Regions from separate parts of the Collimonas sp. NPDC087041 genome, predicted to be linked through region 2. Evidence: predicted binding sites of a transcription regulator. Region 2 holds the regulator's gene; the other holds the start of a gene.

Region 1 (6,291 bases), on a different contig from region 2:
GATTCAGCATCCACGGATCGACATCGACCAGCTTGGCGAATTTCTTCACTACATCGTCATAGGCGGAGAAATGGTTGCTCTTGCGGCGCACAGTCCAGCCGGCATGCAGCGGCGGCAGCAGGTTTTGCTCGTTGAGGTCTTCCAGGATACCCGGCGTGCCGGACGACAAATCGTTATTCAGCAGGATCGTGCACGGATCGAAATTCTTCAGGCCCAGACGACGGCCGTTGGCGGAGCGTTCCAATGGCTCCAGCGTGATCGTACTGCCATCCGGCAGTTCGATGGTCTTGGCTTCCTTCAGGTCCGGCGACAGCGAACCGAGCCGCACATGCAGGCCGGTCTGGCGGAAAATCTGCATCAGCCGCGCGACGTTCTGCAGATAGAAGGTATTGCGCGTGTTCTGTTCCGGCAGCAGCAACAGGTTCTTGGCGTCCGGACAATATTTTTCGATGGCTGCCATCGCAGCTTGCACGGCCAGCGGCAGCATCTCCGGCGACAGGTTGTTGAAACCGCCCGGGAACAGGTTGGTATCGACCGGCGCCAGCTTGAAACCCGAATTGCGCAGATCCACCGAACAATAGAACGGCGGCGTGTGCTCTTGCCATTCCATCCTGAACCAGCGCTCGATGGCCGGAGTGGCCGCGAGAATTTTCTTTTCTAGATCGAGCAACGGGCCATTCAGGGCCGTGACAAGGTGGGGAACCATAAAAACTTTCTTTTGGGAACTAAATGGCGTCTTTTACTGCAACTTCCTGGGCAACCGCCTATTGCAAATGGCGTATTCCACGACAAACAGGAGACGCCGATTCTAACGGGAATTGCACAATTTCGCCGATCACCCGGCGCACTGTTGCGAAAATGGTGCGAAAGCCCGGCGAACCAGGGCCAACTTTAAATCGGGTCGTTTATGTTTTTTTAAAGTGCCAGGAAAGCAAAAAAGCGCCACTTGGCGCCTTTTTGATTGTGTCATATTAGCATCAAATTCGATAGCGGACGGCTGCATCACACTCAGGCTATTTTCTTGTACATGAAGCTGGTATCAGCCAGCTTACCTGCGGTCGAACGCGCATAGTCAGGAATAACGCCTGCCAATTGGTAGCCGAGCGAGCGATACAGAGATTCTGCGGCATCGCCGGTGCGCGTATCGAGCGTCAGCAGCGAACGGCCGTCGGCGCGCGCGACGGTCTCAGCCTGCTGCATCAAACTGCGTGCTACGCCTTTGCGACGGACATCCGGATGTACCAGCAATTTCGAAATCTCGGCACGATGGCTGCCGTTGGCCGGGGTTGCCAGCACCACCTGCACGGTGCCAACCACCTGTCCGGCAAAACGGGCCACCAGCAGACGCCGGCCACCGCTCACCAGCGAGCCATTCACGCCATACCAGAATGAGAAAGCATCCTCGGTGTCCGGTGCACCCAGGAAGCCGACACTGGCGCCCTGCTTCACGCAAGCGACCAGGATGTCGGCAAGCGGGCCGATCACCTGATCGAACTGGCCGGCCCTGACGTCTTCCACCGTGCACGTCGTCAGCCGTTGCGGCGTGATGCTCGGATCCACTGTACAACCTCCGGTAACGAATACTTCAAACCGCAAACAAAAAATCCCAGGTCAGGACTGCCGACCCGGGATCACATGACGCTTCGACCAAGCCACCGGACAGCCGCTACTGCAGCGGCCCGGTGTAATCAAACCATGCTTAATCGTGATAGGCAGATTCGCCATGGCTGGAGATATCCAGGCCTTCGCGCTCTTCCTCTTCCGTTACACGCAATCCCATGACGATGTCGACCAGCTTGAACGCAATGAAAGAGACCACGCCGGACCAGATCAAGGTCGTCATCACGCCTTCGAACTGAATCAACAGTTGGCCGCTGATCGAGTAGTCAGGCGCTACCGCATTGGCGACATAGTCATAGATACCTGTGCCACCGAGGCTAGGAGCAGCAAACACACCGGTCAGCAATGCACCCATGATGCCGCCCACGCCATGCACGCCGAACACGTCCAGCGCATCGTCCGCGCCCAGCAATTTCTTCAGGCCGGTCACACCCCACAGGCAGACGAAGCCAGCCAGCAGACCCATGATCAAGGCACCCATCGGGCCGACAAAGCCAGCCGCAGGAGTGATCGCCACCAGGCCGGCAACGGCGCCGGAAGCACCACCCAGCATCGATGGCTTGCCTTTACCGATCCATTCACCGGCACTCCAGCTCAAGACCGCAGCGGAAGTCGCCAACAGGGTATTGATGAAGGCCAGGGCAGCGCTGCCGTTTGCTTCCAGTGCGGAGCCGGCGTTGAAGCCGAACCAGCCGAACCACAGCAACGAAGCACCAACCATGGTCAAGGTCAGGCTATGCGGCTTGAACGCTTCCTTGCCGAAACCGACGCGCTTGCCGATGACATACGAACCAACCAGGCCAGCGATAGCAGCATTGATATGCACCACGGTGCCGCCGGCGAAATCCAGCGCACCCTTTTGGAACAGCCAGCCGCCGGTTGCTGTCAGCTTTTCGGCAGCAGCAGCGTCGGTGAAGCCATCAGGACCAGGCCAGAACCAGACCATGTGGGCGATTGGCAGGTAGGCGAATGTGAACCACAGCACGGTGAACACCAGGATCGCCGAAAACTTGGCGCGCTCGGCGAATGCGCCGATGATCAGTGCGCAGGTGATGGCGGCAAACGCGCCCTGGAACACCAGGTAGCCGAACTCAGGCACGACCACGCCCTTGCTGAACGTGGCGGCGACGGAATCCGGCGTCATGCCATGCAAGAACAAACGGCTGAAGCCACCAAAGAATGCATTGCCTTCAGTGAACGCGATACTGTAGCCATAGATGCACCACAGCACGATGATCAGCGAGAAGATGGTGAAACATTGCATCAGCACCGACAGCATGTTCTTGCTGCGGACCAGGCCGCCGTAGAACAGGCCCAGGCCTGGCAGGGTCATCAGGATCACCAATGCGGTACACACCAGCAACCAGGCGGTGTCGCCCTTGTTTGGCACTGGCGCAGCTGGGGCCGCAGCAGCAGGCGCTGCCGCAGTTGCTGTGGCGGGCGCCGGTGCTGCTGCAGCAGCCGGAGCAGGTGCAGCAGCAATGGAGGCCGCCGGTGCTGCAGCGGATGCGTCGGCACTGGTCGATGCCACGCTGGCGCTGGCCGCCGCGGATGCTTCATCCGCGGCCGACGCCGGCGCCATGGCGGTAGCTGCGAGCATCAGCGTGCAGGACGCCAAAACCGTAGCAAACATTCTTTTGATGTTCATATTTTTATCCCCTTAGATTGCGTCTTTGCCGGTTTCACCGGTACGAATACGAATAACTTCTTGCAGATCGAAGACAAAGATCTTGCCGTCGCCGATCTTGCCGGTGCGCGCCGCTGTTTCGATGGCTTCCACCGCTTGTTCCAGGATCGCATCGTCGACTGCCGCTTCGATTTTTGTCTTCGGCAGGAAATCGACGACATACTCCGCACCGCGATACAGCTCGGTGTGACCCTTCTGCCGGCCGAAGCCCTTGACTTCGGTCACGGTGATGCCTTGCACACCAATCGCCGACAGCGCTTCACGCACCTCGTCGAGCTTGAACGGTTTGATGATCGCAGTAATCAGTTTCATGTTGGCCTCGTTATAGTTAATTCAAAATTTCTACGTTGCGCTATGTCGCTTCAAGCGTTCTGCAATGCGTTAGAAGGTTTTTGCCAGCGAGAACACAACACCGTTGCGGCCCAGGTTCTTGCCGCTTGGACTGACGTACGCGCCATCCTTGGCGTTGGTGCCGACAAACGCCAGCCCCAAGGTCACGCCGCCGATCTGATCGAAAGTCTTGGTGACGCCGGCTTTCCAGTCGGTATAGCTGGCGAAGCTGAAATTCTCGACAGTCTGGTGGCCGACATGCAGGCCCAGCGTGACGCCCGCTCCGACATCGAAGTTGGCGCCGGCATCGTAGTAAGCGCTGTTCTTGCTGTCGACGGTGCCGAACAAGGTCGTCATCGCATGCGAGTATTTGAAGTAAGCCGGGCCGTAGCCGAGCTGGCCATACAGTTCGAAGGTATTGGCGTTGCGGCCGATCAGGCTGTAGTTATTGGTCGGATAGTAGTAGTACAGGCCGCCGACGTCATAAGTAAAACCGCCCGGCAGGTCGCCGCGCTTGCCAGCGTAGAGATCCCACTCAATCGGACCCTTGCCGCCGGTGCCGGTGTTGGCGCTGTCGACCGCATCCTTGATCCACTTGATGTTGGAAAGCCAGGTGCCTGCGTAGAGGCCGGTCGGATTGTTGGTATAGTCGGCGCCGCCCTGCACGGCGGGATCGAAACGCGTTTGCGAAATGCCGCGGAAGCGGTAATCGTTAACCACGCCGATGTTGTAACTGACTTCATTATCAGGTTTGGCATCTTCCGCATGCGCAAACCCGGTGGCGAAACTTGCTGCTATTGCTGCCGCTAAAATCAGCTTTTTCATGGAAGTCCCTGTTGGTATGTTGAATGAAAAACCGATGAATCGTTACTCTCCCAACTTTCCATAGCAGAACCCATGCCAACTGAAGCAGCTATCCTTTTCCCCTGCCGCCGCCCGCTTGTAGGGCATTTGGCGACGGCTTTTTCTGATTGTTAATTACAAAAGCTTTTCAAGCAGAAATAATGTCGGCTGATCGCACCATGATGGCGCATTTAAAAAATATTCGCCTTGTTATGGTGCAGCAATCGTCGACTCCTCCTACATGACAGCTTGTAGCTGACTACAACATTAAAGCCACGCCTGCTGCAGGGCCAGCAATGCGCGCTGGATCGCGGCTTCATCCACACCGGCAAATCCAAGCGCCAGGCCAGCACGATGCTGCGCACTGACGGCCTGCCCGGGCAGGCAGAAGCGGCTCATCGAATTAATTTCAACGCCGGCAGCCAATGCCCGCGCCACCAGTTCCGTCTCTTGTGCGGCGCTGGCCAGGGGCAGGCTCAGATGCAGGCCGGCGGCGACCTTCGGCAACGGCAATTGCGCGCCGAATAGCGGCTCCCAGCCATTTATCAGGGCATCGCGACGCGCACGGCTGGCGCGACGCATGCGCCTGATGTGACGCTGAAAATGTCCGGCTGCGATGAATTCCGCCATCACCGCCTGATCGGCGGCGGGCGGATGACGGTCGGCCATCGCGCGCAAGGCGCTCAGCGCCGGCACCAGCTTCTGCGGCAGCACCAGATAGCCCAGCCGCAAGCCGGGGAAGGCGATCTTGGAAAACGTACCGACATATAGCACCCGCGCAGTCTGATCGAGCGCGGCCAGCGGCGCCAACGGCGTGCCGTCATAGCGGTACTCGCCGTCGTAATCGTCTTCGATGATCCAGGCGTCGTGACGCTCGGCCCAGGCCAGCAGCTCCAGACGGCGCGGCAGCGACAGCGTGACGCCGACCGGATACTGGTGCGACGGCGTCACATAAGCCATGCGGCAGTTGGCGTGTTGCGCCAGCTGTCCGGTATCCATGCCGTCCTGGTCGAGCGGAATCCCCACCAGTTGCGCACCGGCCAGCGTCAATGCTGCCGCCGCCGATGGGTAGCAGGGATTTTCAACCGCGACCCGATCGCCGGCATCGAGCAGCAATTGCGCGCACAAGGCAATCCCGTGCTGCGCACCGGCGGTAATCATGATTTGCGACGGATCGCAGACCAGGCCGCGCGCTTGGCGCAGGTAGACGGCTATCAGTTCGCGCAAGCGCGGGTTGCCGGCGGCTTCGCCATAGCCCATCTGCGCCAACGGCGCATGACGCCAGAAGTTGCCTTGCAAGCGCCCCCAGATTTCATTCGGAAACAAGTCGTAGGCCGGAATCCCCAGGCGAAAGGCCCGCGCCGGGCCCTCGAAGCGGCGACGGCCACCAAAACCGCTCAAGCGCCGCTGCATGGCCGACAGTTGGGTAGCGGGCGCGCCCGACGGCGCCTGATCCGCACCCGGCGCCGCTGCTGCCAGGCCATCGGCATAGGTGCCGTCGCCGACCCGGCTGCTGATATAGCCTTCGGCATACAGTTGTTCATAGGCGCGCACAACGGTGTTGCGCGAAACCAGCAAGGCCAGCGCCAGCTCACGCGAGGTAGGCAGCTTGATGCGATAGGTGTCGGGCGTCGCCAGGATGCGCTGCCGCAGCGCCAGATACAGCTGCTTGGCAAGGCCCTTGCGGCCATCCAGCGTAATGCCGGCGGGATCCAGATGCATCGACAGGGAGGCGGGCTTGGGTTGCGGCATCGCTAGCGCAGGAACAATGGCTTTATATCGCACATGATTGGACCTATAAATACAGTCAT
Region 2 (13,297 bases):
TTATTGACACTGGAGCAGATGAACCAGATCGATTTCTACGCGTTGCACAGCCGCGAAGTAGAGCGGATTTTTCCTGGATTGACGGGGCGGCGTGCGATCAATGAAACGGTGCGGCGCATGATCAATGCGTTGATCACCGACCTGATCCAGACATCGCAGGAGCGAATCCAGGACGCGAAGGTGCAGACGCTGGACGATGTGCGCAATGCGCCGCCGCTGATCGCATTTTCCGACGGCATGGCGCAGCAGGCTGCCGTTCTCAAGCGCTTCTTGCGCGAAAACCTGTATCGGCACTATCTGGTCAATCGGATGACCAGCAAGGCGCGCCGCATCGTGGTGGAATTGTATGAATGTTTTACCGATGAACCCGCATTACTGCCGCCGGACTATCAATTGCCGGCCGATGGCCAGCACAGTCCGCAGCAACAGGCGCGCCAGGTTGCCGACTACATCGCCGGCATGACCGATCGCTATGCGATACGTGAACATAGGCGCCTGTTTCTGGTGGACGAAGGGCATCTGTAAAGGTTGCACTGAAGCCAAACGCATCATCGCAGCAGCTTGGGTTAGACTTGGTTGTTATCTACTTAACTTTATCAAGGATCAATTATGCGTCGCGTATACCAAACAGCAGTGACATTGACTCTGGCCTTGTCGGCAACTGCCGCGCTGGCTCTATCGTTGAGCGACCTGAGCAACCAGGACGCCAGCAGCGGCCTGAAAGCCGCGTTGCAAAAAGGAGCGGACGTTGCCGTCTCCAAGCTGGGCGTGACAAACGGCTTCCTGAATAACGACAAAGTGAAAATCGGCTTGCCGGGTATACTTGAGAAGGCGCAGCCAATACTGAAAATGACTGGCAAGGGCCAGCAGCTGGATGATCTGGTGGTGTCGATGAATCACGCTGCAGAATCGGCTGTGCCGCTGGCCAAGCCGCTGTTGATGAATGCGGTCAAATCGATGTCGGTGACGGATGCAAAAAACATCCTGACAGGCGGCGATACTTCCGTGACCGATTTTTTCAAGCAGAAAACCTCGGCCGAATTGGGCCAGAAATTCCTGCCTATCGTCAAAGGCGTGACCGATCGTAACGGCCTGTCGGCGCAATATAACGCGATCATGGGACAAGTCGGCAAGACCGGCATGGTGCCGGCCCAGCAAAGCACGGTGGAAGGTTATGTGACCCAGCGCGCGCTGGATGGCTTGTACACCATCATCGGTGAAGAAGAGAAAGCGATTCGCCAGGATCCGGTCGGCGCCGGCAGCGCGATCATCGGCAAGGTATTCGGTGCGTTGAAATAATCGCTGCTTTTGCGGGGCCGTGCCGCACGGCGGCGCGATCATCGGCAGGCAAGTAATTCGGGCTGCAGTGTCGCCCGTAAAAATAACTAAGGGCGCATTGACTGCGCCCTTGTTCATTCATTGGCGCGAGCTACTGAGCTCGTACGCCGGAGTTCGATTGACGGCCGGTTCAGGTCGCGGCGGGTAGGTCTTCCGGGACATGCTTGATGGAATCATGCTGATGATCCTGCATCTTGTCCTTGTATTTGATCACCTGGCGATCGAGCTTGTCGATCAGTGCATCAATGGCGGCATACAGGTCGTGAGCGATGCTTTCAGCATGCAGGTCCTTTCCTTTTACGCGCAGATTGATTTCCGCTTTTTGGCGCTTTTCTTTTTCAGTGATTTTGTCGACGGTCAGAATCACGCTGATATCGATGACCTGGTCGAAGTGACGTTTGATACGTTCCAGCTTGCTTTGTACGTATTCGCGAATGGCAGGGGTTAATTCGAGGTGATGCCCACTGATGGTGAAGTTCATACAGCGCTCCTATGAAGAATATTGCTGGCGGTTCTGAACAGGTTGCGTTGAATCTTTAGGCGAGCAATCAAGAGCGGACTGCTCTGGCAAGAATCGGTAAAACCCGCTTTGTCTGAACACAGCAAGGGTAAGCTCTACAATCAAACCACAAAAAACTACAAGGCCTTGCGTAAATTAACAGACGGAATCTTTAGTGCTTCGCGATATTTTGCGACGGTGCGGCGGGCGACCACCATACCTTGTTCCGCAAGCATGTCGGCAATCTTGCTGTCAGAGAAAGGATTTTTTGAATCTTCTGCTCCTATCAGTTGTTTAATGAGTGCCCGTATCGCTGTTGAGGAAGCCTCTCCACCTGCCTCAGTAGCAACATGGCTGCCGAAGAAATACTTCAGTTCAAACATCCCGTGGGGAGTGAGCATGTATTTCTGAGTGGTTACACGAGAAATAGTGCTCTCGTGTAGACCCAGTGTATCAGCTATTTCACGCAACACAAGCGGCCTCATTGCGACCGCGCCGTGTGAAAAGAAGTTCCGCTGGCGCTCGACAATTGCCTGCGCCACTCGCAGGATAGTGTCGAAACGCTGCCGCATATTCTTGATCAGCCACTTGGCTTCCTGCAGCTGAGAAGTCAGTGCGCCTTCCCCTTTGCTTTGCCGCAAAATGTTGGCATATAGAGCATTTACGCGCAGTCTAGGCATGACGTCATTGTTCAACATGACCTGCCAGCCTTGCTTTGAGCGCCTGACGATGACGTCCGGCACTACGTAGTCGGAGGTGTTGGCGGCGAACGGCGCGCCGGGGTGAGGATTGCATTGCTTGATGACGGTCTGCGCTTCGCGCAGGTCCTCGTCATCACATTCAAGCGCTTTCTTAATCTTATTGAAATCGCGTTGCGCAAAAAGCATCAGGTGATCTTGCACAATCGCCAATGCCAGGCGACGCGTGACAAATGGCACTTTGACAAAGCGATTGATTTGCAAGGTCAGGCATTCGGACGCATTGCGTGCGCCGACGCCGGCCGGATCGAAGCTTTGCACCATGCTCAGCGCCGTCGATAGTTCCTCGACGTCAATCTCCAGCTCGGCCGGCAGGCGCTCATGGATTTCCTCCAGCGACTCTTCCAGGTAGCCGTTGTCGTCCAGCGCATCGATCACCAGTTCGACCAGCGCCCGATCGCGCAGATCGTGGACGGTTTCACGCATCTGCTGTTGCAGGTGCTCGCGCAAAGTCGATTCGTGCGCTTCTAGCTGTGGCCTTGCGTCTTCATCGTCCGGGGTTTTGGCGTTACGGGCGACATCGTCGAAACTCCATTCGCCCTCGCTGCTTTCGGGCGCGTTGTCGCTGGCCGCAGGGGTATCGAAACTGGCTTCGACTTCAGTCGGTGAGCTGCTCACTTCACTGTCGCCGACCGGCGCATCCATGGTCGAGGTCGAGCCGCTGATGGCGCCGTCGGCGAGTAGACGCACGGAGTTGTCGAGCGGGTCGTCGACCCGTTCCAGCAGTGGATTGTCGGAGAGTATTTGTTCCAGCTCCTGATGCAGTTCGAGCGTGGACAATTGCAATAGCCGGATCGACTGCTGCAATTGAGGCGTCAGCGCAAGATGCTGCGAGGTGCGTAGCTGGAGTGATTGTTTCATGGCTCTCGTGCGGACAATTCACTTCTATTCTTAACTGCGGGACTGAACTTGACGGCTGCAACAGCACAGCACGTCAATCTGTCCACGGCGCATTGGACAACGGATAATTTATTCAGAAAATAACAAGCAGAATTCAAGCTATGCCTTAGCGCGGCACGATTACGCTGCAACCGGCGTGTCTACATGCGGAAATGCTCGCCCAGATATACGCGTCGTACCGATTCGTCGGCAATGATGTCGTCCGGACTGCCGCTGGCCAATACGCTGCCCTGGTTGATGATATAGGCGCGGTCGCAAATGCCCAGCGTTTCACGCACATTGTGGTCGGTGATCAGTACGCCGATGCCGCGCTCTTTCAGGAAGCGTACGATGCGCTGGATTTCGATGACGGCGATCGGATCGATCCCGGCGAATGGTTCATCCAGCAGCACGAAGCGGGGATTGGTCGCCAGCGCCCGGGCGATCTCAACACGCCGGCGTTCACCGCCGGAGAGCGATAGCGCCTGGCTCTCGCGCAGTTTTTCAATCTGCAATTCATGCAACAGCTTCTGCAACTGTTCGTCGATTTCTGCCTTGGTGAGCGGCTTGCCGTTAGGCTGCTGCAGCTCCAGCACAGCGCGGATATTGTCTTCCACCGTCAGCTTGCGGAACACCGATGCTTCCTGCGGCAGGTAGGACAAACCAAGCACGGCGCGGCGATGGATCGGCAGGCGCGAAATGTCGACGCCGTCGAGATCGATCTCGCCGCCATCCGATGGCACCAGGCCGACGATCATGTAGAACGACGTGGTTTTGCCGGCGCCGTTCGGCCCCAGCAAACCGACCACTTCGCCGCACTGGACGTTGAGTGAAACGTCATGCACGACCTGACGCGCACCGTAGCTCTTCTGCAGACCTTTAACGATCAGGTTGCTAGGGGTCCCAGGTGTCCCGGGCGTGGCGCTCATTGGGCAACCTTCGGACGTGGCTGGATCACCGCGCGGATGCGGCCGGCGCCCGGTTGGCTATTGCCATTGACGGTATTGTTGACCGAATAGAATTCGGTGCGGCTGTCGTAGGAGATGAATTCGCCGTTGACTTCATCGGTCGGCTTGTCGCCCTGCAGGCGGCGCATCTGCGCTTTCGAAAACAGCTTGGTGACTTCAGTCTTGCCATCGTATTCGATGCGTTCGGCATGGCCGTCGATCCACAGGTCCGGGCCACCGTCGCGTTTTTGCTTGAACGTGGCGAGCTTGCCTGGATCAGCGTACAAGACGGCGTACTGGTAGCCGGCCGGATCGGTGGTCACCACGACGCGGTCAGCCTTCATCAGCAGCGTGCCGCGCGTCAGCACCACGTTGCCGGTGGCGACGTTGACCTGCTTGACATCGTCATACGTGAGCTGGTCGGAGTCGATCAGCGTCGGTTTGTCGGAGTCGGCTTTTTCCGCATGGGCAATGCCCACGGCGCTAAGCAGCAACAGAGAAAGCAAAAATAGTCGTTTCATGAAAAATCCTGGGTAAAGGATGGAACCGCATACATAAATTGTGTGGCTTGCGCTTAATGCGGCTTTGGCGGAAAGACGCCGTGCACCTTGCTGAACATTTTCAGCACGCGCGTGGAATTATTAAAATACATGCCGGTGCCGTTCAGTTTCGATTGCCCCAGCGTGATTTCTGCCGGCAGATCGGTTTGCATGACATCGTCGTCCGGCAGCAACAACAGGTATTCCGATTTCAAGTGGAAATTGTCGGCCATCGCCGTCTTCGGGCGATCGGCGTTGACATCGCCATACAGGTGAACCTTGCTGTTGTCGTCTTCAACCTTGCCGCGGTCGGCGCGCAGGTTCATCGGCGGCTTTTCCTTATCCAGGCTGTGCACGATTGGTTTCTGGATGTCGAATGAATCGTCGACCGGATTGTGCGTCAGCAGGTCGCCGGAGATGTTGTAGCGCGGCTGCCCGGTGGGAGACATCTGCACGTAGTTGAACGTCTCCACGTAATAATCCGGCTCCACGCGCGTTGGCTTGGGCAGCAGTTCATCGGTATCCCTGTGCATCACCTGCACCAGCCAGAAACTGCCCAGCGCCAGTATCACGAACAGAACCAGCAGCAGCATGAAGCGGAAGCGGTAAGTGGAGCGGAGATTTTTCATGCCGGGGCCGAGCCTTGTGGAGTGGGGCGCAGATAAGCCGCCAGCGCCGCTTCATAGGTGTCTTGCGCCTGCATGATGAGATCGCACACTTCACGCGCTGCGCCTTGGCCACCGGCGGTTTGAGTGACGTAGTGGACGCGCGCCCTGACTTCGCGATGGCCGTTGGGCACGCTCACTGCAAAGCCGACCTGCGACAGGATCGGCAGGTCGATCACATCGTCGCCGATGAAGCCGCAGGCATCGGCGTCGAGCTGCAGTTGCGTCAGCAATTGGATGAATGCCGAGTGTTTGTCATGCACGCCTTGCTGGACATGGGCGATGCCAAGATCGGCAGCGCGGCGGCTGACGATTGCCGATTTGCGCGCGCTGATGATTGCGGTGGCGACACCGCTTTGCTGCAACTGCTTGATGCCGTGGCCGTCCAGCACGTTGAAACGCTTCAGTTGCTCGCCGTCGGCGCCGTACAGCAAGCCGCCGTCGGTCAGGATGCCGTCGACGTCGAAAATCATCAGGCGCACGCGCGCGGCGCGTGCCATCAGTTCCGCCTCGGGCAGGGCCGGATTAACTGACACGTTGTTGTACGGAATGCCGGCTGCCATCAGATAACCTTGGCGCGGGTCAGGTCGTGGATATGCAATGCGCCGACCAGCGTGCCGTCGGTGTCCGTCACCAGCAGCTGATTGATGCGGAATTGCTCCATCATGTGCACCGCGTCGACCGCCAGTTGATCGGCGCTGATCGTGCGCGGATTGGCATGCATCACATCGGCGATCGTCAATTTGGTGAAATCCTGGACCTGTTCGATCAAGCGGCGCAAGTCGCCATCGGTAAACACGCCGATGACGTGGAATTTGTCGTCGACCACGGCGGTCATGGCGATTCCCTTGCGGGTGATTTCCAGCAACGCGTTCGACAGCGGTACATCCGCCGTCACCGCTGGAATCGCTTCGCCGCTGCGCATGACATCGCGTACGTGGGTCAACAGCCTGCGGCCGAGTGCGCCGCCCGGATGGGAGCGGGCAAAATCTTCTTCACGGAAGCCGCGCGCGTCCAGCAGCGCTACCGCCAGTGCGTCGCCCATCGCCAGCGTGGCGGTGGTGCTGGCGGTTGGCGCCAGGTTCAATGGGCAGGCTTCCTGCGCCACGCCAACGTTGAGATGAACGGTAGCCAGTTGCGCCAGTGCCGACGTATCGTTGCCGGTCATCGCGATCAGGCTGGCGCCCATGCGTTTGATGATCGGCACAATCGCCATCAGTTCGGCGGTCTCACCGGAATTTGAAATCGCAATGAAGGCATCGTCTTCGGTCACCATGCCGAGATCGCCATGTGCGGCTTCAGCCGGATGGATGAACAGCGCCGGCGTGCCGGTGGAGGCGAGCGTGGCGGCGAACTTGCGGGCAATATGTCCTGACTTGCCGATGCCCGAGACCACTACCCGGCCGCTGCAGGTGAGCAGCAGGGATACGGCTTGGGCGAAGGGATCGCTGGCGTCGTCGGAAATCCGGTTCTTCAATGCAATGATGGCATCCGCTTCGATTTGCAGGGTGCTGCGGGCAAGCTCCAGCGCACGGCCGGCATCGAACGTCTTGGGCAAGGTTTTTGGCAAAATTTTGGTATCGGTTAGACTCATCCCGAAAGTATAAACGAATTCCTAAAGCAAAAAACTTGCCAGTGGCGATCAGAAACAATTAATCTGTCTTCAATGTACGCTGTTAGCGTTGCAGCAACAAAACATTAATCCCATACCAATTGATCAATGATGCTTTCCGGACTTGAACTGACCATCCTGCTGCTGGGCTCCGCCGTACTGGGCGTTGTAGCCTTTCGCAGCTTTCATTTACCGCCGATGCTCGGTTATCTGGTGGTGGGGATATTGATCGGCCCGCACGCGCTCGGGTTTGCCGAAGACAATGCCACCACCCACGCGCTGGCCGAATTCGGCGTGGTGTTCCTGATGTTCTCGATTGGCCTGGAGTTTTCGCTGCCCAAACTGACGGCGATGCGGCACATCGTGTTCGGTTTGGGGATGGCGCAGGTGCTGCTGACGATCGCCGCCACCATGCTGTTCGGCTGGGTGCTGGCGCTGGTCCTGCCGCAGGTGATCAACATCAGCTGGCAGGCGGCGTTTGCGCTGGGCGGTGCGCTCACCATGTCGTCGACGGCCATCGTTTCCAAATTGCTCACTGAACGGCTGGAACTGGAAACCGAGCACGGCCGTCGCATCATCGGCATCCTGCTGTTCCAGGATCTGGCGCTGGTGCCCTTGCTGATCGTGGTGCCGGCGCTCGCCGAGCATAGCGGCAACCTGCTGGCGACACTCGCCTGGGCCAGCGGCAAGGCGATACTGGTGCTGGTCCTGCTACTGTTTTTCGGCCAGAAGCTGATGCGCCGCTGGTTCCAGATCGTGGTGCGGCGCCGTTCGCAGGAATTGTTCATGCTGAACCTGCTGCTGATCACGCTGGCTTCCGCCTGGATCACCGAGCGCGCCGGGTTGTCGCTGGCGCTGGGCGCGTTCATTGCCGGCATGCTGATTTCGGAGACGGAATACAAGCATCAGGTCGAAGAAGACATCAAGTCGTTCCGCGATGTGCTGCTGGGTTTGTTCTTCATCACCATCGGCATGCTGCTCAACCTGCGGCTGGTGATCGAACACTGGTGGCTGGTGCTGTTGTTGCTGATCGGTCCGGTGTTCCTCAAGTTCGTGCTGATCGCCGCTTTGGCCAAGCTGTTCCGTTCTTCTACCGGCGTGGCGCTGCGCACCGGGCTGGCGCTGGCGCAAGCCGGTGAATTCGGTTTCGTGCTGTTGAACCAGGCCGGCGGCCTGCAGTTGGTCGATCCCTTGCTGGTGCAGCTGATCCTGGCTTCGATGGTGCTGTCGATGCTGGCGGCGCCGTTCATCCTGGCCAAGTCCGACGCAATCGTGATGAAGCTGTCGGCCAATGAGTGGATGATGCAATCGCTGGCGCTGACGCAGATTGCGACGCGTACCATGGCGACCAAGAAGCACGTGATCATCGCCGGCTTTGGCCGCAGCGGCCAGAGCCTGGCCAAGCTGCTGGAAGAAGAAGGCATCGGCTACCACGCGCTTGATCTCGATCCGGATCGGGTGAGCGAGGCACGCGCCGCCGGCGCGCATGTGTCGTATGGCGATGCTTCGCGCCGCGAGAGCCTGGTGGCGGCAGGTGTACACCGTGCGGCCGCACTGGTGATTACCTATGCCAGTACGCCCTCGGCCCTGAAAGTCTTGCATCATGTCAGCGAGCTGGCGCCTACCTTGCCGGTGATCGTGCGCAGCTACGACGATACTGATCTCGACAAGCTGCGCGCCGCCGGCGCCACCGAAGTGGTGCCGGAAGCGATGGAAGGCAGCCTGATGCTGGCTTCGCATGCGCTAGTCATGCTGGGCGTGCCGCTGCGGCGCGTGGTGCACCGGGTACAGGCGTCGCGCGACGAGCGTTATGCGGCGCTGCGCGGGTTCTTCCACGGCGTCGACGATGCGCCGGATGCTGCCGATCATCTGCAGGTACGTCTGCATACCGTGGCTTTGCCGGAAGGCGCCAAGGCCATCGGCAAGACGCTGGCCGGGTTGGGTTTGCCGGAAATCGGCGCCGAGGTTACCGCCGTGCGGCGTGGCCGTAGCGGCATCGATACGACGCCGGAGACGGTGCTGCAGGTAGGGGATGTGGTGGTCTTGCGCGGTGCGGCGGAAGCCATTTCCAGGGCAGAGGGGCGTTTGTTGCAGGTGTAGCAACGTGGCCACAGCGCCAGCCCTGCTGTTTGTAAATTGTTGGAAATAATACCCATTCTCATTCAATCGAGAATTACAATACACATCTTTTGTCGGCTGGGTGTGGGATTGTGAATAAAGCAATACGTCATTGGTTGGTCAAGCTGCACCGCTACAGCGGTTTGTTGCTCTCCCTGTTTATCGTCATGGCTGGCCTGACCGGCAGCGCGCTTGCCTTCAATGATGAAATCGACGCCTGGTTGAATCCACAGTTCTATCACGTGGCTGGAAGCGGCGAGCGTTTGCCGATCGACAAACTGGTCGGCGTGATCGAACATGACTACCCGCATGCGCGTCTGGCTTTCTTTGGCATCGAAGCCGATTCCAATGCGCCGCTGCAAGCGCGGTTGCGTCCAAAGAAAGCGGAAGATGCGCTGGCTGCCGATACGGTCTATATCGATCCGTTCAGCGCCGCCGTGGTCGGCGAGCGCAATTCGAAGGCGCTCAGCGTGGCGCCGCAAAACCTGATGCCTTTCCTGTTCCGCCTGCATCGCTACCTGCTGCTGGACAAGACCGGCGCGATCATTTCCGGCAGCCTTGGGCTGCTGTGGCTGGCGACGCTGCTGATCGGCTTTGCACTGGCCTGGCCCAAACATCGCAACGGCTGGCGCAAGGCGCTGTCGGTCAAGCGCGGCGCCGGCGGGTTTCGCTTGATGTATGACTTGCACCGTTCGGTTGGCCTGGTGGCGGGTGTGCTGCTGGTGATTACTGCTTTCACCGGCGCCGTGATGAATTTGCCTGATGTGGCGCGGCCGATTGTGTCGAGCATTTCGCCATTGACGCCGCCACCCAAATCTTCCACCAGTTCAGGTGACACGCGCATCGACTGGCAACAGGCGTTGACGCTGGCACAGGCCAGCATGCCGCAAGCCACGCCGGCGCGCATCGCGCGCGACGACAAGCACGGCATCTACCAGGTCCGCATGCGCAAGCCGAATGACTTGCAGGACGGTGGTAGTGTGCGGATGTTCCTCGATGCCGGAGATGGCCATGTGCTGCACGCGCTGGATCCGCTCAAGGGTTCGGCCGGCGATGCCTTCATCGGCGTTCAGTATGGCTTGCATACCGGTCAATTGCTGGGTTTGCCGGGCAAGATACTGGTGGCATTCCTGGGCTTGCTGCCGCTGCTGTTCACGATTACCGGCATCTTCATCTGGCTGCAAAAGCGCAAGTCGGAAACGCTGGTGCGCAACCGACGTTTGCATAAAGCTTGAGTTCGAGAGCGTTCCGCTCCGGGCTTGCCCTGCTTTTACTCTGTTTCCAGTACCGCTTGCTGAACTGACGTGCGCTTGGGCTGCTGCAAGCTGCCGAAGAGCCAGCCGGTTTTGCCGCCGCTGAGCGTCATCGCCATTTGCTGGCGTGCAATCGGCATGCGGCACAGCGGGCCGAGGGCAATGTCGCGCAAGGTGCTGGCGATGCGCGAATCGGATTGGAAAAATGGCGTCAGCAATTTGCTGGCGCCCTGGTAATAGCGCAAATGGGCGCGCCGCCGCGTCGAATACAAGGCCAGCGCCTGCTCCACCTTGGTTTCATCGGCGAGGCATTGCGCCAGCGTCATTGCATCGACCAGCGCCAGGTTGGCGCCTTGTCCCAGTTGCGGACTGGTGGCATGCGCACAATCGCCGATGCAGACCACGCGGCCATCGTGCCAGTGGCGCATCTGCACATCGGCATAGCGCGCAAACGTCAATTGTTCCGGTTGCTGAATATGCTGCAGCACCGGTTCGATTGGCGCCAGCTCCAACACCGTTTTCTTCCAGGCTTCAAGCCCCTGATCTCGCCATTGCTGCAAGCGATCTGCGCGCAGGCTCCAGAACAGGCTGAGCACTGGGCTGTTCATTTGTTGATAGGCAAATCCGGTCGGCATCAATCCGAGCATTTGTTGCGCATGGCGGAACCATTGGCGCAAGCCGCCTTGCAGCGAACCGTCATCGGGCAGCAGAGCCCATAACGCGCCCCACGGATAGGCCGTGACTTTTTGCGGAATCGGTAGCGCTGCCCGCAATTGCGAACGGGTGCCGTCGGCGATGACGGCGCAGTCGAATTCACCGACTGCTGTATCGGTTTCATGCGAGAGCGGATCTTGCGCAAACAGTAGCGTTTTTCCACCGTGCTGTTCGATGCGGCGAATTTCCATGCCGCTGTGGACCTGTATTCCCGCCGTTTGCAGCGCACGCCACAGCACCGAAAACAAGGCCCCGCGATGCAGGCCAAGGCCGAAGGATTCAGGGTCGTGATGGCGGTAACGAACATCCAGCACGGTGCGGCCGGAAGCCGTGGTGCCGAACAGGCGATCGCTGCGGGCGCCGTGTTCCAGGATCGGATCGAGCAAGCCGAGCGCAGCTAACACATGCATCCCGGTCGGTTGCAGCAGGATGCCGGCGCCGACCGCATCCGGTTGCGGCACGCGCTCGAACAGCGTCACAGCGTGACCGGCGCGCGCCAGGAACAATGCGCTGGCAGCACCCGCCGTGCCGCCGCCGACGACGGCTATGCGCAGCATGGCGCGTCGATGCGAGAGCGCGGCTTCAATGGCTAAGCAGGATGTTTTCGGAGGCGGCGGAACGGCTGCCTGGTAACGGCGGATTGCTTTCTCCGTGGTAGGCAAACACTACTGATTCCTTGACCACTTCAGTATTGTTCCTGCCGGCCGCATGGAATAGCCCGCTGTGGAAAAACACCACGTCGCCCTGTTGCAACGTGACTGCTTTTCCTTGTGCGAACAAAGCCTGATTCTCGGCGACTTCAGGGCGCAGGAAATCCAGCTGATCCATTTGCTCCGGCTTGATATCGAAACGATGCGAGCCGGGAATGAAACGCAGGCCGCCGTTGTTTTCGTTTTCGTTGTCGAGCGCCAGCCAGACCGAAATCAATTCGTTGCGCGGGAACGACCAGTAGCGGATATCGCGGTGCCAGCCGGTCGCGGTGCCAAAATGCGGATGCTTGGTCATCACACAATTGTGGTGCGACAAAGTCAGGCAGACGCGCTCACCCAGCAGCAGCTCCAGCATCGCTACCAGTTGCGGATTGGTGGCCCAGGCGCGATACGTATCGTGCCGGTGGTAAGCGTCGCGCAGGCGGCGCGCAGTGCGGCCGCCGACGCTATCGAGCGATTTCGGCGCGCCGGCATAGCCAACTTCCGATTCATATTCCAGCGGCGCCACGGCTTGCGCCAGGTGCGCATTGGTGGTGGCCGCCATCAGTTCGCAATCGGCTGCGGAAACCATGCGCGGCAAAATCAAATAGCCGTCTTTTTCGAAAGCGTCAATCTGCGCTGCAGACAGCGCCGGGGTGGTATTGGTGGACATCGTTATCTCGCGATCGTACTTTATCGCATGCCCCGGCCGTGGTGGTGTGGTGGCCGGGGAGTGCCTGTTTATTTTTTCTTTGGTTTTTCCAGCAATGGTCCCAGATACTTGCCGGTGACGCTGGCCGGGTTTGCCGCTACCTGTTCCGGCGTGCCGGTGGCGATGATGCGGCCGCCGCCAGCGCCGCCCTCCGGACCGAGGTCGATTAGCCAGTCGGCCGTCTTGATGACATCCAGGTTGTGCTCGATGATGACCACGGTATTGCCCTGGTTGCGCAGGCGGTGGATCACCTTTAATAGTAGATCGATGTCGTGGAAGTGCAAGCCTGTAGTCGGTTCATCCAGGATATACAAGGTGCGGCCGGTATCGCGCTTCGACAGTTCGAGCGACAGTTTGACGCGCTGTGCTTCACCGCCGGACAGCGTGGTGGCGCTTTGACCGAGGCGGATATAACCGAGGCCGACATCGAGCAGCGTGTGTAGCTTGCGCGCGATCACTGGCACCGGCTTGAAGAATTCGTACGCCTCTTCAACCGTCATCCCCAGCACTTCGGTGATGCTCTTGCCCTTGTAATGGACTTCCAATGTCTCGCGGTTGTAGCGCTTGCCGTGGC

Evidence for each region. The regulator sigma-54, encoded in region 2, starts transcription at its own class of promoters, with help from an activator protein. The targets are predictions, from matches to a motif close to TGGCANGNAANCTGCTTT.
Region 1: the regulator sigma-54 is predicted to act here: its motif matches at 4,523-4,540, upstream of ACIPF8_RS14920 (TorF family putative porin).

Annotation. Positions count from the first base shown of each region.
Region 1 covers NZ_JBIUZX010000007.1:184,251-190,541, forward strand. Annotated here, with positions in the region: gene gshA (glutamate--cysteine ligase) at 1-706, opposite strand, end outside; gene ACIPF8_RS14905 (GNAT family N-acetyltransferase) at 1,009-1,560, opposite strand; gene ACIPF8_RS14910 (ammonium transporter) at 1,700-3,253, opposite strand; gene ACIPF8_RS14915 (P-II family nitrogen regulator) at 3,281-3,619, opposite strand; gene ACIPF8_RS14920 (TorF family putative porin) at 3,689-4,462, opposite strand; gene ACIPF8_RS14925 (PLP-dependent aminotransferase family protein) at 4,748-6,232, opposite strand.
Region 2 covers NZ_JBIUZX010000002.1:233,669-246,965, reverse strand. Annotated here, with positions in the region: gene ACIPF8_RS04220 (deoxyguanosinetriphosphate triphosphohydrolase) at 1-525, shown strand, start outside; gene ACIPF8_RS04215 (DUF4197 domain-containing protein) at 610-1,299, shown strand; gene hpf (ribosome hibernation-promoting factor, HPF/YfiA family) at 1,469-1,819, opposite strand; gene ACIPF8_RS04205 (RNA polymerase factor sigma-54) at 1,975-3,456, opposite strand; gene lptB (LPS export ABC transporter ATP-binding protein) at 3,636-4,403, opposite strand; gene lptA (lipopolysaccharide transport periplasmic protein LptA) at 4,400-4,942, opposite strand; gene lptC (LPS export ABC transporter periplasmic protein LptC) at 4,996-5,589, opposite strand; gene ACIPF8_RS04185 (KdsC family phosphatase) at 5,586-6,188, opposite strand; gene ACIPF8_RS04180 (SIS domain-containing protein) at 6,188-7,219, opposite strand; gene ACIPF8_RS04175 (cation:proton antiporter) at 7,349-9,337, shown strand; gene ACIPF8_RS04170 (PepSY-associated TM helix domain-containing protein) at 9,448-10,590, shown strand; gene ACIPF8_RS04165 (FAD-dependent oxidoreductase) at 10,626-11,879, opposite strand; gene ACIPF8_RS04160 (phytanoyl-CoA dioxygenase family protein) at 11,905-12,684, opposite strand; gene uvrA (excinuclease ABC subunit UvrA) at 12,753-13,297, opposite strand, start outside.